2 regions of the Pseudomonas lundensis genome follow, and region 1 is predicted to be linked to the other one. Evidence: riboswitches for the same ligand, from Rfam matches in the RefSeq annotation. Region 1 holds a riboswitch; the other holds the start of a gene.

Region 1 (12,131 bases):
CGTAGATCTCCAGTTGCCCGGCGTTGACGATGCCCATGGTCAGGCCCGCGCGGATCGCATACAGCAGGAACACCGAGTGGATCGCCTCGCGCACCGGGTTGTTGCCACGGAACGAGAAGGACACGTTGGACACGCCGCCCGACGTCAGGGCGTACGGCAGTTCGTCGCGGATATAGGCGCAGGCGTTGATGAAGTCCACCGCGTAGTTGTTGTGCTCTTCAATACCGGTGGCCACGGCGAAGATGTTCGGGTCAAAGATGATGTCTTCCGGCGGGAAGCCGACTTCATTGACCAGAATGTCGTAGGAGCGTTTGCAGATTTCTTTTTTGCGGGCTTCGGTGTCGGCCTGACCGGCTTCATCGAACGCCATCACCACCACGGCCGCGCCATAGCGCTTGCACAGTTTGGCGTGATGGATGAACTGCTCGACGCCTTCTTTCATGCTGATCGAGTTGACGATGCCCTTGCCCTGGATGCACTTGAGGCCCGCCTCGATCACTTCCCATTTGGAGGAGTCGATCATGATCGGCACCCGGGAAATGTCCGGCTCGCCCGCGATCAGATTGAGGAAGGTCACCATGGCCTTCTTGGAGTCCAACATGCCTTCGTCCATGTTGATGTCGATGATTTGCGCACCGGCTTCAACTTGTTGCAGGGCCACTTCCAGGGCTTCGGTGTAGTTGTCTTCACGAATCAGGCGGGCAAAGCGCGCCGAGCCGGTGATGTTGGTGCGTTCGCCCACGTTGACGAACAGCGAGCTGCGGTCGATGGTGAACGGCTCAAGCCCTGACAGGCGGCAGGCCTTGGGGATGTCCGGGATCTGGCGTGGCGCATAACCGGCAACCGCTTTGGCGATGGCCTCGATATGGCCCGGCGTGGTGCCGCAGCAGCCGCCGACGATGTTCAAAAAGCCGCTTTGGGCGAACTCTTCAATCACCTTGGCCGTTTGTGCAGGCAACTCGTCGTATTCCCCGAACTCATTCGGCAAACCGGCGTTCGGGTGTGCCGACACGTAGGTACTGGCTTTGTTCGACAGTTCTTCAAGGTAAGGGCGCAGCTCGCTGGCACCCAGCGCGCAGTTCAAGCCCACCGAAATCGGCTTGGCATGGCTCACCGAGTTCCAGAACGCTTCAGTGGTCTGGCCGGACAGGGTGCGGCCGGAGGCGTCGGTGATGGTGCCGGAGATCATGATCGGCAACTCGATGCCCAAGGTTTCAAATACCCCTTGTACGGCAAAGATCGCAGCCTTGGCGTTCAGGGTGTCGAAAATGGTCTCGATCAGGATCAGGTCTGCGCCACCTTCGATCAGGCCCCGGGTGGCCTCGGTGTAGTTGTCCACCAGTTCATCGAATGTGACGTTGCGGTAACCGGGGTTGTTGACGTCCGGTGACAGCGAGCAGGTGCGGCTGGTCGGGCCCAAAACCCCTGCCACAAAGCGCGGTTTGTCGGGGGTCTCAAGGGTCTTGGCATCGGCCACCTTGCGCGCCAGTCGGGCGCCTTCTACGTTTAGCTCGTAGGCCAGCGCCTGCATGCCGTAATCGGCCTGGGAAACTTGAGTGGCGTTGAAGGTGTTGGTTTCGAGAATGTCGGCACCGGCATCCAGGTACGCTTTTTCAATCGAACCAATGACATCCGGGCGGGTGATGACCAACAGGTCGTTGTTACCCTTGACGTCGCTCGGCCAGTCGGCAAAGCGAGTGCCACGATAGTCGTGTTCCTCAAGACGGTAGCTTTGGATCATAGTGCCCATGCCGCCATCGAGAATCAGAATGCGCTCTTTGAGGGCGTGCTGAAGTGCTTGGAGACGAGCGCTGCGGTCAGACATAGGACTACCTGTTAGAGCCATGCAAAAGAGGGCAAATCATAACAAACCTGCGTGGGATTTGATCGTTCGCCGTTTTTCATGAATTTCATTCATGTTGAGGCGGGCCTTCGATGGGTAGAATCGCGACATTTTTAATATCAGGACAATGGCACATGTTTTTTCGCCTCCTCACCGGCGCCGTGACGCTGGTGGTGTGCAGTACAGCGTTGGGCCAAACCCCGCTGGTTAGTCCGGCTATTTCGTACACCCGAGATATCCAGCCGATCCTTACCGAAAAGTGTGTTGCCTGCCACGCCTGCAACGATGCGGCCTGCCAGCTCAATCTCGGGAGCGCGGAGGGCGCGACCCGGGGTGCCAGCAAGGTGCCCGTGTATCAGGGCGATCGAACCACAGCGGTTGCGCCGACGCGGATTTTCTATGACGCCAAAGGTCAACAAGAGTGGCGCAACAAAGGTTTCTATTCGGTGCTGGATGCACAAGGGGCACAAGCGGCGCTCATGGCGCGCATGCTCGAACTGGGACACAGCGCCCCCTTGACCCCGAATGCCAAATTGCCTGAAGGCATTGTGCTGGGCCTCAACCGTGAAAACAGTTGCCCGGCCCCCGGCGAATTTAACGACTACGCACAGAAACACCCCAACGAAGGCATGCCGTTGGCCGTGACCGGCCTGACGGATCAGCAATACATCACGGTGCAAACCTGGCTAGCGCAGGGCGCCCCGGTCGATCAAAACGCCATTAAGCCGACCGCCATCGAGGCGAGTCAGATTGCCGAATGGGAAGAGTTACTCAATCGCCCGGGGTCGACTGAGGCGCTGGTGGCCCGTTGGCTGTATGAGCATTTGTTCCTGGCCCACGCCTTTTTCGACAATGGCGTGCCGGGTCACTATTTCCAGTGGGTGCGCTCGCGCACGCCCAGTGGGCAACCGATTGACCTGATCGCTACCCGGCGACCCAACGACGACCCGGGCACCACCTTTTATTACCGGATTATGCCGGTGCAGGGGGTGATCGTTCATAAAACCCACATCACATACCCGATGGGTCAGCGCAAGCTGGAACGGGTCAAGCAACTGTTTTATAGCGGCGACTGGCATGCCGCCAAGCTACCGGGGTATGGACCACGAGGGCGCGCCAATCCGTTTGAAACCTTTGAAGCGATCCCGGCGGTGGCCCGTTATCAGTTCATGCTGGATAACGCCGAATACTTCGTGCGCACCTTTATTCGCGGGCCTGTGTGCCGCGGGCAAATTGCTACTGACGTGATCCGCGACAACTTCTGGGCGGTGTTCCAGGAGCCCGCTCGCGACCGTTACGTGACCGATGCGGCGTACCGTGGCAAAGCCACGCCGTTGCTGGCGATGCCGGGGCAGATCGACGATGTGGGCAGCGTTATTTCGCTGTGGCACAACTACCGGAACAAGCGCAACGAGTATGAAGACCTGCGCCAGGCGGCGTACGCCGACATGCCGCCGCCGAGCTGGTCGACCCTGTGGGCAGGCAATGACAACGCGCTGCTGACCATCTTCCGGCATTTCGACAGTGCCAGTGTCAGCAAGGGGCTGGTGGGTGAAATCCCGCAGACCTTGTGGCTGTTCGATTACCCGCTGCTGGAGCGCACCTACTACCAATTGGCGGTTAACTTCGATGTGTTCGGCAACGTCTCGCATCAGGCCCAGACGCGTCTCTACTTCGATTTGATTCGCAACGGCGCCGAGGTCAACTTTCTGCGTTTGATGCCTGCCGACGCGCGGGCCGCCATTCTGGGCGACTGGTATCAAAATAGCGGCAAGCTGAAGATGTGGATGGACTATCAGAAGATCGACACGGACACCCCAACTGGTATGAAGCTGGACCCGGCCGACCCGAAACGCGATTTTGCCCTCAAGTTGATTGAGCGCACCGGCACCCTGAATGCGCGGCCGGACCCGATCAACCGCTGTACGGGCGCTTATTGTTCACGGCCGAACATCCCGCGTGCCTTCCAGTATGCCGAGCAATCGCTGAGCCGCCTGACCTCGCGTCCTGCCGCCGGCTTACCGGTCATCAACCAATTGCCCGAAGCCACCATGCTGCGTATCGAGAGTGCCGACGGCAAACGTGAGATGTACAGCCTGTTGCACAACCGCGCGCATACCAACGTGGCCTTTATGCTGGGCGAGGAATACCGCCTGCAGCCGGGGCTGGACACGCTGACCATTTACCCGGGCGTGCTCAGCAGTTACCCGAACTTTATGTTCAACATTCCGGCCGATGAGGTAGAGGCTTTTGTCGAGGCGATGGAGGCGAGCCAGGATCAAACCGCGTTTGAGGCCATCGTCCAGCGCTGGGGAATTCGCCGCAGCCACCCGCAGTTTTGGCAGTACTTCCATGACATTGGCGAATACATTAACCAAACCGACCCTGTAGAGGCGGGCGTGCTGGACATGAACCGCTACGAGAACCTGTAAAGGTCATTTGTTTCACCCACGTGGGGTGCGGCTTTCCTGACAAAAATACTAGGACTTTGTCAGGCGCGCCGATTGGCGTAAACTGCGCCCCATGTCTGCGAGGAGATTCCATGAGCGCCATAACGATTACCGACGCCGCACACGATTACCTGGCTGATCTGCTGTCCAAGCAGAACACCTCGGGTATCGGCATCCGCGTGTTTATCACCCAGCCCGGCACCCAGTACGCTGAAACCTGTATTGCGTATTGCAAGCCTGGTGAAGAAAAACCAGAAGATACCGCGCTGGGCCTGAAAAGCTTCACCGCCTGGATCGACGCGGTCAGCGAGCCGTTTCTTGAAGACGCCGTTGTGGATTACGCGACCGATCGCATGGGCGGGCAACTGACCATCAAGGCGCCTAACGCCAAAGTGCCCATGGTCAACGCCGACAGCCCGATCAACGAGCGCATCAATTACTACCTGCAAACCGAGATCAATCCCGGTCTGGCCAGTCACGGCGGTCAGGTCAGCTTGATCGAAGTGGTAGAAGACGGCATTGCGGTCCTCAAGTTCGGCGGTGGCTGCCAGGGTTGCGGTCAGGCCGACGTGACCTTGCGTGAAGGGATCGAGCGCACCTTGTTGGAGCGTATTCCCGAGCTCAAAGGCGTGCGTGACGTGACCGACCACTCGCAGAAAGAAAACGCCTACTACTGAGTCATCAGTCCCAAGGTGTTCGCTGCGCGTTCTATAAAAAAACGGTGCCCCGTGAGCACCGTTTTTTTATGCCTGCCGATTGGGCCAAAGACCGCTACGGGCGATACAGATGTGCGTGACCAGCGCGGTACAGCGACGATTCGCTGAAGCTGTCGTTGGCCAGCACGCGACCGACCAGGATCAACGCCGTGCGTCTGAACCCTTTGGCCTGAACCTTCTCGACAATGTCAGCCAGGGTGCCGGTGGCGGCGTCTTGATCCGGCCAACTGGCACGGTGGATGACGGCTATCGGGCAATCGCTGCCGTAGTGGGGTGTCAGTTCGTCCACGATCGAGGCAAGGTTCTTGACCCCCAAATGAATGGCCATGGTCGCTTGATGACGGGCCAGACTGGCCAGTTCTTCGCCTGCGGGCATCACGGTCTTTTCCGCGTAGCGGGTCAGGATCACCGTTTGCGAAATATCAGGCAGGGTCAGCTCCGCTTCGAGCAGGGCGGCGCACGCGGCGGTCGCCGTGACCCCGGGGATGATCTCAAACGCAATGCCCCGCGCCCGCAGGCAGCGGATTTGCTCACCGATGGCGCCATACAGGCTAGGGTCGCCGGAATGGACGCGGGCCACGTCCTGACCTTGAGCGTCGGCCGACTGGATCAGCTCGATGATTTGCTCCAGATGCAATGGGGCGCTGTTGATCACCTGCTCGGCCTGATGACCCTCCAGCACGGCGGCGGGCACCAGTGAGCCAGCGTAGATGATGACGGGGCAGCTGCGGATCAGACGCTGGCCTTTGACGGTGATCAGCTCTGGATCGCCGGGGCCGGCACCGATGAAATACACAGTCATGGCAGTCTCTTGAACGATGCGAAATAGAGCGCCGCTTGAACAGCGCTCATAGTGAGGCGGCGAAGTATCGCCTGATTATTGCCGGGTCGCTAACGCAAACGTCGCGTTATGCGAAGTCTGGCGCGTGACCCGCAGCGTCGCGCGGTCCCCGGTCAAGCACTCGCAGAGCGCCAGTGCCGCACTTTCAGCCACCCCGAAACAGCCGGTGTGGGCGAACGAGACGGGGGACCGGTGACTGAGCCGGGGGGCAAACGCGGCGAGCTGTTGTGCGCTGAAGACGTGCAAAGGCCGTTTCAACTGCTGCGCCAGCTGGATCAGGCCGGGTTCGTTGCGCTTGCCATCAATACTGGCCAAGGCCCGGACCTCGCTGAGCGTGATCCCGGCATGACTCAGAGACGCCTGGATCAGCGTCAACAGTTCTTCAGCGCTGCAACCGCGTCGACAGCCCAGCCCCACCACGAAGGTGGGGGCGGTGGGCGCGGCGGTCATGCAGCGTACTGGCCATCAGCTTTACGTCGGAACAACCACGCGCTGATCACCCCCAGTGCCAGCCAAAACACCACATTGGTCAATTGCGAAGCCACTTTGAATTGGGTTTCGAGGGCTTGCGGGGCTAGGCTTGAGTGAACCACAGGCTGGGGTGCGCCCAGGACATGGGGGATGACCAGAATCACCACCCCGAGCACTTTCAGTGCCCAATGTTTGCCAAACACCACCAAGGCAATGGCCACGGCAGTGGACGCTGCGGTGCTCACCCACCAGACCTGACGTTGCAGCAAATCCGCCGCAGCGGTGCCCGGCAGCTCGGGCGGCAGGCCCAGCGTCGGCGCCAGGCAAAACGTGGCATACCCCGCCAATCCCCAGAGCACACCCTGAGAGGTGCGGGTCGGGCTGCGCAGTGTGTACAGGCCTGCGAGCATCAAGGCAAACCCCACAGCGACCACCAAGTTGCCGCCGGTGGTGGACAACACGCGCTGCCAGCCATCCTCCGGCTCCCAGGCCTCAGCGTCATGGGTATGGGCAGCCATGTGGGTGTCAGTGTGTGTATGCGCGGGCGTCTCGGCCGGCTTTTCGAAGGTTTCAGCTTCGAGAATCAGCGGCGTCACCCACAGGCTTTGCAGCACGGTCAGCAACAGGGCGGCCAGCAAGCCCGTAAAACCGGCAGTTTGAGCAATGCGCTTAATCATGGCCGGGGTCTCAATGGCAGGGGAAGGCTGAACTGTGACGGGTGTCGTGCGCGGCATTGTGTACCGCGTCAATGTGAGAAAAGCCCGCGAAGTAAACCAGAAACGCTCCCAGCACGGCAACGCCGACAGCCGCAACGATGCGCTGGCTTTGGGTGGACGTGGACGTTGCAGACTGCGTACGGCTGGTGCTGATGGACATGGCGCTTCCCTCGGGTCAGACAGCGGGGGAGAAGCGCAAGAAAACCCCGCGAACGAAGCTCGCAGGGTTCAACAGCGCCCGCCCACCGCGGGTTTGTCAATGGATGTGAACAGGCCGGTCTCCGGGCTCACGAGGGGTTCAAATCATTGAACCGCTGAACATCGCCTTCCCATGCCTGGGCACAGTGGTTGTGATGTTCCGCTCGCTTACCGTTGCGGGGGCAGCACCGGACTGATCAAGGCGATGAGCGCCTGACGCACCGGTTTCCCGTTTCACCCTGTGAAGGGCACCTGATACAAGATGTGTAGGAGAGCATGGCAGCGGGGGAGGCGTCAATTCACGTGTCAGGAAAGGATGCTCTTGACCTTGTCGCGTAACTGATCAATTGAAAAGGGCTTGCCGATAACGAAGGCGTTGTCAGGCTTAGCCAGGCTTTCGGCATACCCGCTGGCAAACAGCACCGGTAACGTGGGCCGCAAGAGCAGTGCCTGCTCAGCCAGTTCACGGCCGTCCATGATCGGGAGACCGACATCGGTCATGAGCAGATCAATGACCAGTTCGGTGTTCTTGATGAACGTCAGTGCTTCTTCGCCGCCATCTGCCTCCAGCACATTGAATTCCAATTCTTCCAGCACATCCACGATCAGCATGCGAACAATGGCATCGTCTTCTACAACGAGGATGGTGGAGGGTGTTGCAGGCATAGTGGGTATCCCGAAAAGTGGTGAGCGCGGTGAAGCCAAAACGTATCGACTTGCCTTATGAGTAAGCCGTATCCCCGGACAAGTTCCCGCTGTTGTACGAAAAATACCTTCGCACAAGGTCTGCAAGGATAGCTGTATGTAGTCTCTGAGTCCGTACTTGAGTACGAATTTGTACTGTTTATCGTAAGAAAATAGATTAATTGCTCGATAATCCGGCAAACTTGCTGTTTTTTAACACTGTTCACGGGCCAGAAAAATGAATGCACCAGCATCGGTTGATGAGCGTAGCTTTCGCAAACTCCTGAGTCGCAACGTCGGTTTGCCCTTGGGTGTGGGCGTGCTCAGCGCCGTTTTGTTTGTGGTGATGATCAGCTATTTGCTGTCGGTCATTCAGTGGCTGCAACACACTGACCGCGTGATCAGTAACGCGAATGAGGCCATCAAGCTCACCGTTGACCTTGAAACCGGGATGCGCGGTTTCTTAATCACCGGCGACGAACATTTTCTCGACCCGTACGAAGTGGCCAAACCACAGATCACTGCGCAACTGCATGGCCTAGAAGAACTGGTCAGCGACAATCCGCAGCAGGTGGACCGCCTCAAACGTCTACAGGCCTTGCAAAACGACTGGAGCCGGTACGCTCAGGACATGATTGAGCTGCGTCGCAGCAATGGCGATTACCGTGGCGCCGTGCTATCGGGGCGCGGTAAGCGGCTGACCGATCAAGTGCGCAAGGCCTTCGACGAATTCATTGCCATGGAGCAACAGTTGCGTGTTGAGCGTAACGATGACGTGAGCCGCACCACGTTCCTGGTGATCGGCCTTTACCTGCTGTTTGTGCTGGGCCTCAGCGGTTTTCTGGCCTATGTCGGACGCCGCGATCTGGTCAATCTTTCAAAGAGTTACAGCGACACCCTCGACGCACAGGTTAAAAGTGCGCAACGTCTTGAACAGCAGGCCTGGCTGCGCAACGGTCAGACCGAACTGGCTGAACAGGTGCTGGGGCGTCTGACCCTGAACATGCTGGGCCGCAATATTCTGCAGTTTTGCGCGCAGTACTTGGGTTCGGTGGTCGCGGCCGTTTATGTGCGTGAAGACCACGGTGGCCTCAAGCGGGTGGCCAGTTACGGCTTCTCCCGCGAGCAGGAGCTACAGGACCAACTGATTCACAACGACGAAGGCATTGTCGGGCAGGCGGCGCAGCAAGATACCTTGATTCGCCTGGACAATGTGCCCGCCGGTTACTTCAAGGTCAGCTCAGGGCTGGGCGAAGGCAGCCCGCGCAGCGTGTTGGTCGTGCCCACCAGTGACGACGACCGGGTCAACGGCGTGATCGAACTGGGCTTCTTGCGCCCCTTGACCGAGCGTGACATTGAGTTGTTCGAGTTGATTGCCGACAACATCGGCACCTCGATTGAAGCGGCCCGCTACCGTCAGCGTTTGCAGGAAGTGCTGGCCGAAACCCAGCAGCTCAACGAAGAGTTGCAGGTGCAGCAGGAAGAGCTCAAGACCGCCAACGAAGAGCTGGAAGAGCAGTCGCGCATTCTTAAAGAGTCCCAGACCCATCTGGAAACTCAGCAGGCTGAACTCGAACAGACCAACGAGCAGTTGGCCGATCAGGCACTGGCATTGGCCGCCCAGCGCGATGCGATGGATCAGAAGAACACCGAGCTGAATCAGGCTCAAGTGCAACTGGAGGAGCGCGCTGAAGAGTTGCAGCGTTCCAGCAAATACAAGTCCGAGTTCCTGGCCAACATGTCTCACGAGCTGCGTACGCCGCTGAACAGCTCGTTGATCCTGGCCAAATTGCTGTCGGAAAACCCGCACGAGAACCTGACTGCCGAACAAGTGAAGTTTGCCGAGTCGATCTACTCGGCGGGCAATGACTTGCTCAATCTGATCAACGACATTCTGGACATCTCCAAAGTCGAAGCCGGCAAGCTTGAAGTGCGCCCGGAAAACACCAGCGTTCCGCGTCTGGTGGACGGTCTGCGAAGCATGTTCCAGCCGCTGGCCGGGGAAAAGGCACTGGATTTCCAGGTCGAGCTGCAACCGGGCACGCCGCCGATGATCTTCACGGATCGTCAGCGCCTGGAGCAGATTTTGAAAAACCTGTTATCCAACGCCATCAAGTTCACCGAAAAAGGTCAGGTCAGCCTCACCGTGTCGCGCCAACCGGGCGAGGGCATTGCCTTCACCGTGCGCGATTCGGGAATCGGCATCGCAGCCGAGCAGCAAGAGAGCATCTTCGAGGCGTTCCGTCAGGCAGACGGCACCACCAACCGCCGTTATGGCGGTACAGGTCTGGGGCTGTCGATTTCCCGTGATCTGGCCAACTTGCTGGGCGGTTCGATCAGCGTCACCAGTGAACCGGGTCAGGGCAGTATTTTCACGCTGGTCCTGCCTGAACAGTTCGTCGAACAGGATGAGCCGTACGCCCAGGCCCCAGTGGCGGAGCCGGCCAAAGCCGTGGTCGTTGCCGCGCCGCCCGCCCCGCAACCGGTGATGAATGTACCGAACGTCGAGATTCCGCGGTTCATGGATGATCGCGAGAAAGCACCGTTTACCACGCGCTGCATTCTGGTGATTGAGGACGAGCCAAACTTTGCCCGCATCCTCTTCGACCTGGCCCATGAGCTGGGCTATCACTGCCTGGTGGCTCACGGTGCCGATGAAGGCTTCAGCCTGGCGGCCGAGTTCATCCCGGATGCAATCTTGCTGGACATGCGCCTGCCCGACCATTCCGGCCTGACGGTGTTGCAGCGACTCAAGGAGCTGGCGCCGACCCGACACATTCCGGTGCACGTGATTTCTGTTGAAGACCGTGTTGAAGCGGCCATGCACATGGGCGCCGTAGGGTATGCGGTCAAACCCACCACCCGCGAAGAGCTCAAGGACGTGTTCGCACGCCTTGAAGCCAAGCTCACGCAGAAGGTCAAACGCGTATTGCTGGTCGAAGACGATGACCTGCAACGTGACAGCATTGCCCGCCTGATCGGCGACGATGACATCGAAATCACCGCCGTTGGTTACGCGCAAGAAGCTCTGGACCTGCTGCGCACCCACATCTACGACTGCATGGTCATCGACCTCAAACTGCCGGACATGCTGGGCGGCGACTTGCTCAAGCGCATGTCCACCGAAGACATCTGCTCGTTCCCGCCGGTGATTGTGTACACCGGTCGTAACCTGACCCGGGATGAAGAGGCCGAGCTGCGCAAGTACTCGCGTTCGATCATCATCAAAGGCGCCCGCTCCCCGGAACGCCTGCTCGATGAAGTGACTTTATTTCTGCACAAAGTCGAATCCCAGTTGTCCCATGAACGCCAGACCATGCTTAAGACCGCGCGTAGCCGAGACAAAGTGTTCGAAGGGCGCAAAATTTTGCTGGTCGATGACGATGTACGAAACATCTTCGCTCTAACCAGCGCGCTGGAGCATAAGGGCGCCATTGTGGTCATTGGCCGAAATGGCCATGAGGCGATTGAGCGCCTGAACGAAGAGGATGATATCGATCTGGTGCTCATGGACGTGATGATGCCCGAGATGGACGGTTACGAAGCCACTGTTGAAATTCGCAAAAACCCGCGCTGGCGCAAGCTGCCGATCATTGCTGTCACGGCCAAGGCCATGAAAGACGATCAGGAGCGCTGCCTGCAAGCCGGGTCCAATGACTACCTGGCCAAACCGATTGACCTGGATCGCCTGTTTTCGCTGATCCGGGTCTGGTTGCCCAAAATGGAACGTATTTAAGTGCCGCGAAACACCGATATTGAAATACGTCTGCTGATTGAAGCGATCTATCTCAAATACAGCTATGACTTTCGTGATTACTCCGGTGCTTCGGTCAAGCGCCGGGTGCATCACGCCATGCGCCAATTCGACTGCAATACCATCTCGGCGTTGCAGGAGCGGGTGCTGCACGACCCGACCGCGTTCATGCAGTTATTGCAGTACTTGACGATCCCGGTCAGTGAGATGTTTCGCGATCCCGAGCATTTTTTGGCGCTGCGTCAGGAAGTGGTGCCGATCCTCAGAACCTACCCGTCGCTGAAAATCTGGATCGCCGGGTGCAGCACGGGCGAAGAGGTGTACTCCATGGCCATCCTGCTGCGCGAAGAGGGGCTGCTGGACCGCACGATCATTTATGCCACCGACATCAACCCGCGTTCGCTGGAAAAGGCCAAGCAGGGGATCTTCTCCCTCGAAAACATCCGCGGCTACACCCA
Region 2 (12,131 bases), 1.3 Mb from region 1:
ATAACGTTTGCAACGGGTCGTCCAGCAGGCCTGCATGGAAGTCCAGCGCTTGCTCAATCACCCGCGCTTTATGGCTGACGCCCGCTGCGTCCAGGCCAGTGCCGGGTCCGGTCAACAAGGCCGCAGGGCATTCAAGCAACGCACTGGCCACGGCACTGGCCGACGCCGTGTTACCGATGCCCATTTCACCACCAATGAACAGCTCGCTGCCCTGTTCGCGAGCGCGCAAGACACTGTCGCGCCCTGCCTGCAACGCCTTCAAACCTTGGGCATCCGTCATGGCCGGGCCTGTGGCGAAGTTCGCCGTGCCGGCGCCCAGTTGCAGGTGACGAACACCCGCCAGATTGAGCATCGGCGTGACCGTGCCCAGGTCCACCACATCCAGTTGCGCGCCCAGTTGCCGGGCAAGCACGCTGATGGCTGCGCCGCCACTGACAAAGTTGTGCAACATTTGACCGGTAACGGCTTGCGGATAAGCCGAAACACCTTCGGCGACCACGCCATGATCCCCGGCGAAGAGGGCAATCCATAACTGATCGACACGCGGCTTGACCCGCCCTTGCAACCCGGCCAGTTGAATCGCCAGTGTTTCGAGCTGCCCCAGCGAACCTGCGGGCTTGGTCAGTTGCTGTTGACGCTCGGCCGCAGCCTTTTGCGCGTCACGGTCCGGGGATTTACACGGACGCAGCCACCACGGCGTATTCATAAGGCAGTTCCTTTCAACGTCAGGGGCAGGCCTGCGACAGTCAACACAACACGCTGACAGCGCTCAGCCAAGGCTTGATGCAGCCAACCGGCTTCATCGACATAGCGGCGAGTCAATTCGCCCAGCGGCACGACACCCATCCCGGTTTCGTTGCTGACAAACAGAATTTCACCCGGCAACCCTGCCAGGCACGCCAACAGGGCGTCGCGTTCAGCCGTCAGGCGTTGCGCGTCGTCCAGCATCAACAGGTTGGTCATCCACAGCGTCAGGCAGTCCACCAGCAGGCAGGTATCGGCGCGGGCGTTTTCGCGCAGCACGCGGGCCAGTGCCAGCGGCTCTTCAATCAGCCCCCATTGCGCAGGCCGACGCTCGCGATGATGCCGTACCCGCTCGCTCATCTCGCCGTCCTGCGGCTGGCTGGTTGCAATGTACGTCACTGCGTAACCGGACTCGGCTGCCAGCTTTTCGGCCAGACGGCTTTTACCCGAGCGGGCACCGCCCAAAATCAGTTGCAGCATGTTCACGCACCTCTCAAGACAAAACAGCCCGCGGCATCGATTACACCGTTATTGCAGCCCACACAGTTGCCGCAGACGGGCCGTGTCCAAATGGTTTTCCACCAGATCGGCCAAGCGCTCAATGTCCCGCTCGCGCAGCGCGTGATAGTCCACTGCCTGAACGCTAGGCAACCCGGCCCAGCGCAACAGGGCGCTGCAGGCTGCCGGCGACTCGAACAGACCATGCAGGTAAGTCCCGATAATCTGTCCGTCGGCGCTGCAAGCGCCATCGCAACGGCCGTCTTCAAGCTGCACGGCAGGCAGCTCAAGGGCGCTGCCGCGGGTTACACCGGCGTGAATTTCATAACCGCTGACCTCGGCGTTTTCCAGCGCCAGGCGCCCGCGCACATTACGCAGTTGTTTTTCAGCCTCAAGCTGCGTGGTGAATGCCAGCAGGCCCAGCCCGTCACTGGAGCCCGGCGCGCCTTCCAGCCCCAGCGGGTCGTGGACCTGCTCGCCCAGCATCTGCAAGCCGCCGCAAATCCCCAACACCCGGCCGCCGTAGCGCAAATGCCGCTCAATGGCCGTGTCCCAGCCATTGGCGCGCAGGTAGGCCAAGTCGCTGCGAACGCTTTTGGAACCCGGCAGGATGATCAGGTCGGCGGGGGGAATCGGCTGACCCGGCCCTACAAATTGCACATTCACCTGAGGGTGCAGGCGCAGCGGATCGAAATCGGTGTGGTTGCTGATGCGCGGCAGCACCGGCACCACGACGTTGAGCACCCGGTCGGCCTTGTTGATCTGGCGCTGGTCGATGCCGTCCTCGGCTTCCAGGTGCAGGTCCATGACATACGGGAGCACGCCGATCACCGGTTTGCCGGTCCGCTGCTCCAGCCAGTCGAGCCCCGGTTGCAGCAGGGCAATATCGCCACGAAAACGGTTGATGATAAAACCCTGAACCCGCGCCTGTTCGCTCTCGGACAGCAGTTCCAGAGTGCCGACCAAGTGCGCGAAGACGCCACCGCGATTGATGTCGGCAATCAGAATCACCGGGCAGTCCACGGCCTCGGCAAAGCCCATGTTGGCAATGTCGCCGGCGCGCAGGTTGATCTCGGCCGGAGACCCGGCTCCTTCGACCATCACCACCGGGTAGGCCGCACTCAGGCGGTCATGGGAGGCCAGTACGGCCTGCATCGCGATGGCTTTGTAATCGTGATAGGCCACGGCGTTCATGCTGGTCACGGCGCGCCCGTGAATGATCACTTGCGAGCCGGTGTCGCTGTTGGGCTTGAGCAACACCGGGTTCATGTCGGTGTGCGGCGCCAACCCGGCAGCCTGCGCCTGCACAGCCTGCGCGCGACCGATTTCGCCGCCCTCGGCCGTCACCGCGCTGTTGAGCGCCATGTTCTGCGGCTTGAACGGCACCACGCGCACGCCCTGACGAGTCAACCAGCGGCACAACGCTGTCACCAATGTACTTTTGCCCGCATCGGACGTGGTGCCTTGCACCATCAACGTGCTCATGGGGTTTCCTTGGTGTAAGCCTGCAAGGCCTGTTCAAGCTTGAGCCAGTGCGCCTCATCGGCGGGAAGGCCGAAACGCACGCTGCTGTTATGGGTAAACAGGCGCAGGAGAATGCCGCGCCGGGCCATGAAGTCGTACAGGTACTCGGCGTGCGGGGTCATCAGCCACTGAAACAGCGCGCAGCCCCCTTGAGCGGGCAACCCGTACTGGCTGAGCATCGCCACCAGCCGCTGGCTGGCCTGTTCGCTGCGCTGGCGTTGCCGGGCGTGCGCCTCGGTGTCGAGCAGGCACGCCTGTCCCAACACCCGCGTCGGCCCGCTGACCGCCCACGGGCCGACTTGCTCCGCGAGCAACTTGAGCAGCTTGAGTTCCGCCAGTACAAAACCCAGGCGCACCCCCGCCAGCCCGAAAAACTTGCCGAACGAGCGCAGGACGATCAGGCCGGTGCGCTGGCTTTGCGGCGCCAGGCTCATCGTCGGCGTGTTGTCCATGAACGCTTCGTCGACCACCAGCCAGCCCCCGCGCTGCACCAGACGCGCATGCCAGTCCAGCAAGTGCTCGGGCGACAGGCTCAGGCCCGTCGGGTTATTGGGATTGACCACCACCAGCACGTCCAGCTTATCGAGGTAGAAATCGACTTCCTGCTCCATGATTTCGCGCACGATGTGCCCGTTGCGGCGCCAGGCTTCGGCGTGTTCGGCATAGCACGGTGACAATACCCCGACTTTGCCACTGCGGCGCAGACGCGGCAGCAACTGGATGGCACATTGCGACCCCGGCACAGGTAGCACGTTCGGGGCGCCGTAATAGCTGCACGCGGCCTGTTCAAGGCCGTCATCGGTCTCGGGCAATCGGGCCCAGGCGCGCTCGGGTATGTGCCCGATTGCAAAGGGCCAGGGCGCCAGACCGCTGGACAGGTCCAGCCAGTCAGCTTCGGCAATCCCGTAGCGCAGGGCGGCCTGACGCAAACGTCCACCGTGCTCAAGCATAGAATTCACTCCCGACACACAAAATCAGCAGCCACAGCCACACGCCACGCTGCACCAGTTGCCAGCCGCGACCGATGGAATCGGCGTCGGCAGGCAGGCCTTCCCCCAACTGTGGGCGCTCGTGCAACTCACCGTGGTAAATCGCCGGACCTCCCAACGCTACACCCAGTGCGCCTGCACCGGCAGCCATGACCGGGCCGGCGTTGGGGCTGTCCCAGAGTGGCGCCTGTTGTCGCCAGCAGCGCAATGCGGCTCGGGTTTTACCCAACACTGCGTAGGTCAGGGCCACCAGACGCGCGGGAATATAGTTAAGTACATCGTCGATACGGGCAGCGGCCCAGCCGAAACGCTCGAACCGCTCATTGCGATAGCCCCACATCGCGTCGAGGGTATTGCTCAGACGATAGAGCACCACGCCGGGAGCCCCCGCCACGGCAAACCAGAAAATCGCCGCGAACACGGCATCGCTGCCGTTTTCCAGCACCGACTCAGTGGCGGCCCGCGCCACGTCGGTCGCGTCCAGTTCGCTGGTCTGTCGACTGACCAGATAACCGACACGGGTGCGGGCTTCATCCAGGTCCTGACGGCGCAATGCATCAGCCACCGGTTGCACGTGTTCGCCCAAGCTGCGCATGCCCAGCGCGCAATACAAGGCCAGAATGTCCACCAGCCAACCGATGTAAGGCAGCCATGACAACGCCGTGGCCAGAATCGTCAACGGAATGACCGCCAGCACCCAGGCCGTGACCCCGTGACTGCGCCAGCCGCGTCCACCGGAATTGAAACGCTGTTCGATACGGTCCGCCATACGGCCAAACGCGACCAGCGGATGCCAGCGCCTGGGCTCGCCCAACAGTGCGTCCAGCGCCACCCCGGCGACGCACAGCAACGCCACACTCATGGGCTCACTCCCCAATAGTTCTCGTACACCAATTCATTGAGCGGACGCGCCTGCGCCCACCCTTCCAGCACCAGCATAGGCGCCGGGTAAAACGCTTCGACCGGCCCCAGGCACAGCACCGCCAGCGGCTTGGCCCCGACGGGCAAGCCCAGCAGGTCCGCCAGCGCTTGCGGCTCGAACAACGACACCCAGCCCATGCCCAGGCCTTCAACCCGGGCGGCCAGCCACAGGTTCTGAATGGCGCAAGACAATGACGCCATGTCCATTTCCGGCAGCGTGCGCCGACCGAAAATATGCTTCTCGCGATCGTCCATCAACGCGGCCACCAGCACTTCGGCGCAGTCGTGGATGCCTTCGACCTTAAGGGTCATGAATTCATCGGAACGCTCGCCCAGCGCCTCGGCGGTGCGCACCCGCTCCTCCTCCACCAGCGCTTGAATCTTGTCGCGCAGCTCACGGCAGGTGATGCGGATAAACCGCCACGGTTGCATCAAGCCCACGCTAGGGGCCTGATGCGCCGCTTCGAGCAGGCGCGCCAACAGTTCGGGCGCAACGGCGCCGCCGCTGAAATGGCGCATATCGCGGCGCTCGGCGATGGCGCGGTACACCGCTGCGCGCTCTTGGGGACTGAATGCGTTGTCGCTCATGGCACCTTCACAGCACACGGCGCGAACAGCGCAGCCACGGCCTTGGGATTGGACGGAAAGTAAAAGTGCACATAGGACGCTGTCAGGCGGCCTTCGCGATACACCGCTTCGGCACCGCGTCCACCATTGGGGCTCAGGCCCCGGGCAATGGGTTGCAGCTCGGTACGGGTCAGCGAATGGTGATAGGTATGACCGCGCAGTTGGCCTTCAGGCAAGTCCACGGCTTGCAACGCCAAGGCCGCCAGACGCTTTTGCATGGTTGCCTCACCCGCCAGCACCCCCACCAGCTCGGCGCGCTGGCCGTCGACATCGGTCAAGGCATCGAGCAGGTACAACATCCCGCCACACTCCGCCAGCAACGGCTTGCCTGCGGCATGATGAGCGCGGATCGCATCAAGCATCGCGTGGTTACGCGACAGCTCAAGGTGATGCAGTTCGGGGTAGCCACCCGGTAAATACAGGCTGTGCGCAGCGGGAAGCTGCGTGTCACGGATCGGTGAAAAGAACGCCAGCTCCGCGCCCATGTCCCGCAGCAAGGCCAGGCTCGCGCCGTAGGTAAAGGCGAACGCTTCATCCCGGGCCACGGCAATCCGTACGCCCGCCAGCAACGGCTCGACCGTCACCGGCGTCGGCGCGGCGAATTCAACAGCGGGTGGCAGCGCTACCTCGCAGGTGCTGGCCAGCGCGTCGGCTGCGGCATCCAGGCGGGCGTCCAGGTCATTCAACTCGCTGGCTTGCACCAGCCCCAAGTGACGGCTCGGCAACTCGATGCCGGTTTCCCGGGACAACGCGCCATACCAGCGCAAGCCTTCGGTCAGGCTGCCTTCCAGCAATTGCGCGTGACGCACCGTGCCCACCCGGTTGGCCAGCACCCCGGCAAAGGGCAGGTCCGGCTGGTACCGCGCAAGCCCCAAGGCCAGGGCACCAAAGGTCTGGGCCATGGCCGTGCCATCGATGACCCCCAGCACCGGCACCCCGAAATGACGGGCCAGATCTGCGCTGGACGGGGTGCCATCAAACAGCCCCATAACCCCTTCAATCAGGATCAGGTCAGCTTCGCCAGCGGCCTCCCACAGCAAGCGCCTGCTTTCCTCTGCGCCCACCATCCACAAATCGACCTGATACACCGGCGCACCGCTGGCGCGCTCCAGAATCATCGGGTCGAGGAAATCCGGGCCACATTTAAACACCCGCACCTTGCGCCCCTGATTGCGATGCAAACGGGCCAACGCGGCGGTAACGGTGGTCTTGCCCTGACCGGAAGCCGGCGCGGCGATCAACACCGCCGGGCAATGACGCGACTCTCTCATGCTTGAACACTCACAATTCGATGCCTTTCTGGGCTTTGATACCGGCCTGGAACGCGTGTTTGACTACGTTCATTTCCGTCACGGTGTCGGCCAGGTCAATCAGTTCAGGTTTTGCACCGCGCCCGGTGACCAGCACATGCTGCATCGGCGGGCGGGCTTGCAGGTCTGTCAGCACCTGATCCAGGTCGAGGTAGCCGTGCTTGAGCGCAATGTTCAGCTCATCGAGCACCACCAGCCCGATGGACGGATCGCGCAGCATGTCGCGGGACACTTCCCAGGCAGCCTCGGCCGCCGCGATGTCGCGCTGGCGGTCCTGGGTTTCCCAGGTGAAGCCCTCGCCCATCACGTGATAGCGCACTTGCTCCGGAAAGCGGCGGAAGAAGCGCTCTTCACCGGTGCTGTTGCGGCCCTTGATGAACTGCACCACGCCGCACTGCATGCCGTGGCCCATGGCGCGGGCCAGCATGCCGAAAGCCGAGCTGCTCTTGCCTTTGCCATTGCCGGTCAAGACCAGCAGCAGACCACATTCATTGGGTGCGCTGGCGATGCGCTCGTCCATGACGGCTTTTTTGCGCAGCATGCGCGCCTGATGACGTTCGTCGCGTTCGGGGGATTCATTCATGGCAGCTCTCCGTTGGGGCTGAAAAAAGCAAACGGGAGGCGGGGGGAGATTTAACAACAGCGACACACCGTCGCCCGCCGCGAGGTGCTGGATGGATCAGGCCGGTCTCCGGGCTCATGAGCGGGCCGCCTGCCTGGCAGCAACCCTGACCGCGCGCCTTCCCGTGTACAGACACAGTGGCACTCAGCGCGGTGTTGACTCATTTACCGTTGCGGGGGCAGCGCCGGAATCGTGAACCTGGCGCACTGCGCCCTGCCCCTCACCGGCTTCCCTGTTTCACCCTGCCAGCCCATGGCTGCAGAGCACCTGAAACAAGCGGCGAAGGTTAGAGGGTTGGGGGTGGAGCGTCAATTAAAGGAAGCGCTGACCTGCACTTCAAAACGGCATTGCCCTGAACCTTTGCACGACTAGGCTTCTCTATCACTTACACCCCACTCATGGAGATTCACATGCTTAAGCGCCAGCACGCTGTTGTCATCGTACTTGCAGCAGGGTTAGCCGCCTGTGGTGAGAGTTCGACCTTGCAAGTGGCGGATGGCACCGGCCCCTCGCCCAAGCTGCCTGAGCCCAACAAGACGCTGATTCCGACGGTCAATATCGCACCCGCCGTGGGATGGTCTCAGGGCGCCAAGCCGATTGCCGCCGAAGGGTTGCAGGTCAGCGCCTTCGCCGAGGACCTCGACCACCCGCGCTGGCTGTATGTGCTGCCCAACGGTGATGTGCTGGTGGCAGAAACCAATGCCCCGCCCAAACCGGACGACAGCAAGGGGATTCGCGGCTGGGTGATGGAAAAGGTCATGGGCAAAGCGGGCGCGGGCGTGCCAAGTGCGAACCGGATCACCCTGTTGCGCGATGCCAATCACGACGGCATCGCTGAAACCCGCAGCGTGTTTTTGCAGAACCTGAATTCGCCGTTCGGCATGGCGCTGGTCGGCAACGATCTGTATGTGGCCGACTCGGACAAGCTACTGCGCTTCCCCTATCAGGCCGGTGCCGACAGCATCAGCGCCCAGCCGACCAAAGTGGTCGATCTGCCGGGCGGCCCGCTGAACCATCACTGGACCAAAAACGTGATTGCCAGCCCCGATGGCAAAAAGCTCTACGTGACCGTTGGCTCCAACAGCAACGTGGGCGAGAACGGCATGGATAAAGAGGAAGGCCGCGCGGCGATCTGGGAAGTAGACCCGGCCACCGGCAGCCACCGGATTTTCGCGTCGGGCTTGCGCAACCCCAATGGCATGGACTGGGAACCGGCCACCGGCAAGCTCTGGACCGCCGTTAATGAACGCGACGAGATCGGCAGCGACCTTGTACCGGACTACATCACTTCGGTTAAAGACGGCGGTTTCTATGGCTGGCCCTACAGCTATTACGGCCAACACGTCGACGTCAGGGTCGACCCGCAAAACCCAGAATTGGTGGCCAAGGCCATTGCCCCCGACTTTGCCGTCGGCCCGCACACCGCGTCATTGGGGTTGAGTTTTGCCGATGGCAGCAAGTTGCCAAACTTCACCGAAGGAGCGTTTATCGGCCAGCATGGCTCTTGGAATCGCAAACCCCACAGCGGTTACAAAGTGATTTTCGTGCCGTTCGCGGATGGCAAACCAACCGGCATGCCGATGGATGTCTTGACCGGGTTCCTCAACGCGGATGAAAAAGCGATGGGCCGGCCGGTGGGCGTGGTGATCGACAAACAGGGTGATCTGCTGGTGGCCGATGATGTCGGCAACAAAGTCTGGCGCGTGTCAGCCAAGTAAGGGGCTTTCTGGTTGCCCCGATAAAAAAAAGAGAGGCTGTGCAATCACAGCCTCTCTTTTATTCAACAGTGCCGCTTATGGATTGCGGGCCAGGTGCTGCTCGGTAGGCAGTACACGCTTGGCATTCAGATAGGCTTTTTGCCAGTAGGCTTTGGACAGGCTGTCGAGCTTGACCGTACCGCCCGTGGCCGGCGCATGAACGAAGCGCCCTTCTCCCACGTAAATCCCCGCATGACTGACCTGCGTCCCGCCACTGGTGGCGAAGAACAGCAGGTCGCCGGTTTGCAGCTTGTCTTTACCCACATTCGGCGCACTCATCACGATCATCTCGCGGGTCGAGCGCGGCAACGAAATGCCAGCGGCATCGTTATAGACGTACTTGATCAGACCACTGCAATCAAAGCCCGAGTCCGGGGTATTACCGCCCCACCGATAAGGCGTGCCCACCAGCCCCAGCGCACGGAACAACACATCGGCGGCGACGGGCGAGAAGTCATCAGAGGGGTTGGCAAATACCACCGGCTTTTTGGCCACGGGGGCGGGCGGCGGGTTGCTGGCGCAAGCACTGAGCAGGGCTGCTAGAGTCAAAACTGAGAGGCGGGCCATGATTGACATAAACAGAACGTTCCTGATTCTGGATACGGCAACTCGGCCGCGAAACCTGAAACCGCGACAGGCACTACCTTCGCGGCTCAGGAATTTAACAATGCGACTGAATTCTAGCCCTTAGAGGCCAAACTTCAAGTGAAGCTTTAACTTTACTTGCGGGCTATGACGCTCGTTGGCGCCATGGCCAGTGCGCGCTTGGCTTCAATGAAGGTTTTGCTCCAGTAGGTATCGCCCAACTTGTCGATACGCACCCCGCCACTGCGACGGCTGCTGGAGTGGATGAACTGGTCGTCCCCCAAGTAGATCCCGGCATGGCTGACACGCCCGCGACCGTTGGTGCTGAAGAACAGCAGGTCACCCGGCTTGAGCTTGTTACGCGCCACCAGCGGCGCATCAACGTTGATCATTTCGCGCGTGGAACGCGGCAATTGCATGCCAGCTTCTTCGCGGAACAGATAACCGATGAAACCGCTGCAGTCGAAGCCTGCTTCCGAGGTGCCGCCAAAACGGTAACGGGTACCGATCAAGGACATGCCGCGCTCAAGAATGCTGTCCGCCAATGCTGGCAGCTCATAAGGCTTGCTGTTTTCGGAGAATTGAGCCAGTTCTTTTTCGGTCGCCAGTTCTTCCTGATAAAGAGCGGAATCCTGGGACACAGATGACTTTTGAACCTGCCGGTCGACTACTTGCTGAGACACTGGCGAGTGCGCAGCGCAACCAAATAACAGGGTAACGAGTGCGAGGGGCACGAGGGGTGCGAAGCGATTTAGCATGGGCACGACCGTGGCTTGTAGGAAAAGTAGCCGCGACTATGCCAACTATGATCCTCATTTGCAAATTCAATCGATCTAAATGTGACTCGGCAGTTTTCTCATGACATCTAAGGTTTTACACCCCTGACGATAGAATCTGCGTTCGCCACCCTGCTGGCGCGCGGTTTTTCTGGCGCCTGCCATTTGCCAGACCGGCTATAAAACGAGGGATTACCAGCCCAAAGTTTCTTTCAGAAAAGGGATGGTCAGCTTGCGCTGGGCTTGCAAAGACGCCTGATCGAGCTGCTCCAGCAGATCAAACAGCGCGCTCATGCTGCGGGTACCACGGGTGAGGATGAAGTGCCCGACTTCGTCGGTCAGGTGCAGGCCACGGCGCGAGGCGCGCAACTGCAAGGCTCGCAGCTTGTCTTCGTCAGACAGCGGTCGCATCTGGAAGATCAACGCGAGTGTCAGGCGGGATTTGAGGTCAGCCAGCTTGATCGGCAATTCTCGCGGTGATGCCGAGGCCGCGATCAACAGCCGTCGCCCGCTGTCGCGCAAACGGTTGAACAGGTGGAACAGCGCTTCTTCCCAGTCCGCGCGTCCGGCGACGGCCTGAAGGTCATCCAGACACACCAGCTCGTACTGTTCGAGGTTATCGAGGATTTCGATGCCGCGATCCATCAGCTCGCCCAACGGCAGGTACACAGCGGGCTCACCCATCTGTTCAAAACGCAGGCAGGCTGCCTGCAACAGGTGCGTACGCCCGACGCCATGCTTGCCCCAAAGGTAGATCAGACTTTCTGTCCAGCCGGCGTCGGCTTCGCATAGACGCTCGACATAGCCGAGTGCAGCGGCATTGGCGCCTGGATAGTAGTTTATGAAGGTAGCGTCATCACGCAGACGCACACCTAGGGGCAGCTGAATCGGTTTCATGCTGACTGAACAGTTCAAACGAACCGTTAGTGGCCTCTGTGTAAAGTTTGCAAAGTTTATACCCGTTGTAGCCGGGCGCACAATGTAACAGACCACGAGCAAAATCAAAGGTTTGCGTTAAGGCCTTGGATTATTTGAGTTTTTGCCAACGCTCAAGCTCAAGCCGCGCCATAAAAAAGGCAGGCCCGCGAAACCAGCGGCCTGCCTTTTTCAACATAAGAAGACCTACAACTCGGGGTCTTCTTCACCTTTATACACGTGCGACTCCTTGTACATGTCCTGCACATGGCGAACCAGCACCATGATCACGGCGGCCACCGGCAAGGCCAGCAGCACCCCGGTAAAACCGAACAGTTCACCCCCGGCCAAAATCGCAAAGATCACCGCTACCGGGTGCATGCCGATTTTGTCACCTACCAGCAATGGCGTGAGCACCGTACCTTCCAGCGCCTGCCCCACCATAAACACTGCGACGATTCCGAGCATCGGGTACAGGTCACCGCCAAACTGGAAGAGCCCGGCAATCAATGCCGCCCCAATGCCGATGATGAACCCCATGTACGGCACGATGGCCGCAATGCCCGCCATCAAACCAATCAGCAGGCCCAGTTCAAGCCCGACCAGCATCAGCCCCGCGGAATAAATCACCCCGAGCGCGAGCATCACCAGCAACTGCCCACGGACAAACGCACCGAGCACGTCATGACACTCTTTGGCCAGCGAAACGATTTGCTCTTCACGGTCACGCGGCAGCAAGCCCCGGATCTTGGCCAGCATGATGTCCCAGTCACGCAACAGGTAAAAAGCCACCACCGGGATCAATACCAGGTTGGCCAAAAACCCGATCAGTGCCAGGCTCGACGCCGTGGCCTGCGACAGCA

Evidence for each region. Region 1 has a riboswitch for cobalamin ahead of IF654_RS12350 (CbtB domain-containing protein). Riboswitches for the same ligand answer to the same signal wherever they lie in the genome.
Region 2: linked by a shared signal. The riboswitch ahead of cobO (cob(I)yrinic acid a,c-diamide adenosyltransferase) and the one ahead of IF654_RS12350 (CbtB domain-containing protein) in region 1 are both predicted to bind cobalamin.

What each region holds. Positions count from the first base shown of each region.
Region 1 is NZ_CP062158.2:2,644,153-2,656,283, reverse strand. It holds gene metH (methionine synthase) at 1-1,825, opposite strand, end outside; gene IF654_RS12375 (fatty acid cis/trans isomerase) at 1,978-4,275, shown strand; gene nfuA (Fe-S biogenesis protein NfuA) at 4,386-4,970, shown strand; gene cobM (precorrin-4 C(11)-methyltransferase) at 5,065-5,811, opposite strand; gene IF654_RS12360 (cobalamin biosynthesis protein) at 5,887-6,300, opposite strand; gene IF654_RS12355 (CbtA family protein) at 6,297-6,998, opposite strand; gene IF654_RS12350 (CbtB domain-containing protein) at 7,009-7,197, opposite strand; cobalamin riboswitch at 7,293-7,506, opposite strand; gene IF654_RS12345 (response regulator) at 7,542-7,901, opposite strand; gene IF654_RS12340 (response regulator) at 8,158-11,655, shown strand; gene IF654_RS12335 (CheR family methyltransferase) at 11,656-12,131, shown strand, end outside.
Region 2 is NZ_CP062158.2:1,352,794-1,364,924, reverse strand. It holds gene cobT (nicotinate-nucleotide--dimethylbenzimidazole phosphoribosyltransferase) at 1-706, opposite strand, end outside; gene cobU (bifunctional adenosylcobinamide kinase/adenosylcobinamide-phosphate guanylyltransferase) at 703-1,224, opposite strand; gene IF654_RS06650 (cobyric acid synthase) at 1,273-2,727, opposite strand; gene cobD (threonine-phosphate decarboxylase CobD) at 2,724-3,716, opposite strand; gene cbiB (adenosylcobinamide-phosphate synthase CbiB) at 3,709-4,617, opposite strand; gene bluB (5,6-dimethylbenzimidazole synthase) at 4,614-5,264, opposite strand; gene IF654_RS06630 (cobyrinate a,c-diamide synthase) at 5,261-6,574, opposite strand; gene cobO (cob(I)yrinic acid a,c-diamide adenosyltransferase) at 6,585-7,196, opposite strand; cobalamin riboswitch at 7,279-7,521, opposite strand; gene IF654_RS06620 (PQQ-dependent sugar dehydrogenase) at 7,646-8,953, shown strand; gene IF654_RS06615 (C40 family peptidase) at 9,029-9,568, opposite strand; gene IF654_RS06610 (C40 family peptidase) at 9,712-10,335, opposite strand; gene hda (DnaA regulatory inactivator Hda) at 10,546-11,250, opposite strand; gene IF654_RS06600 (AI-2E family transporter) at 11,476-12,131, opposite strand, start outside.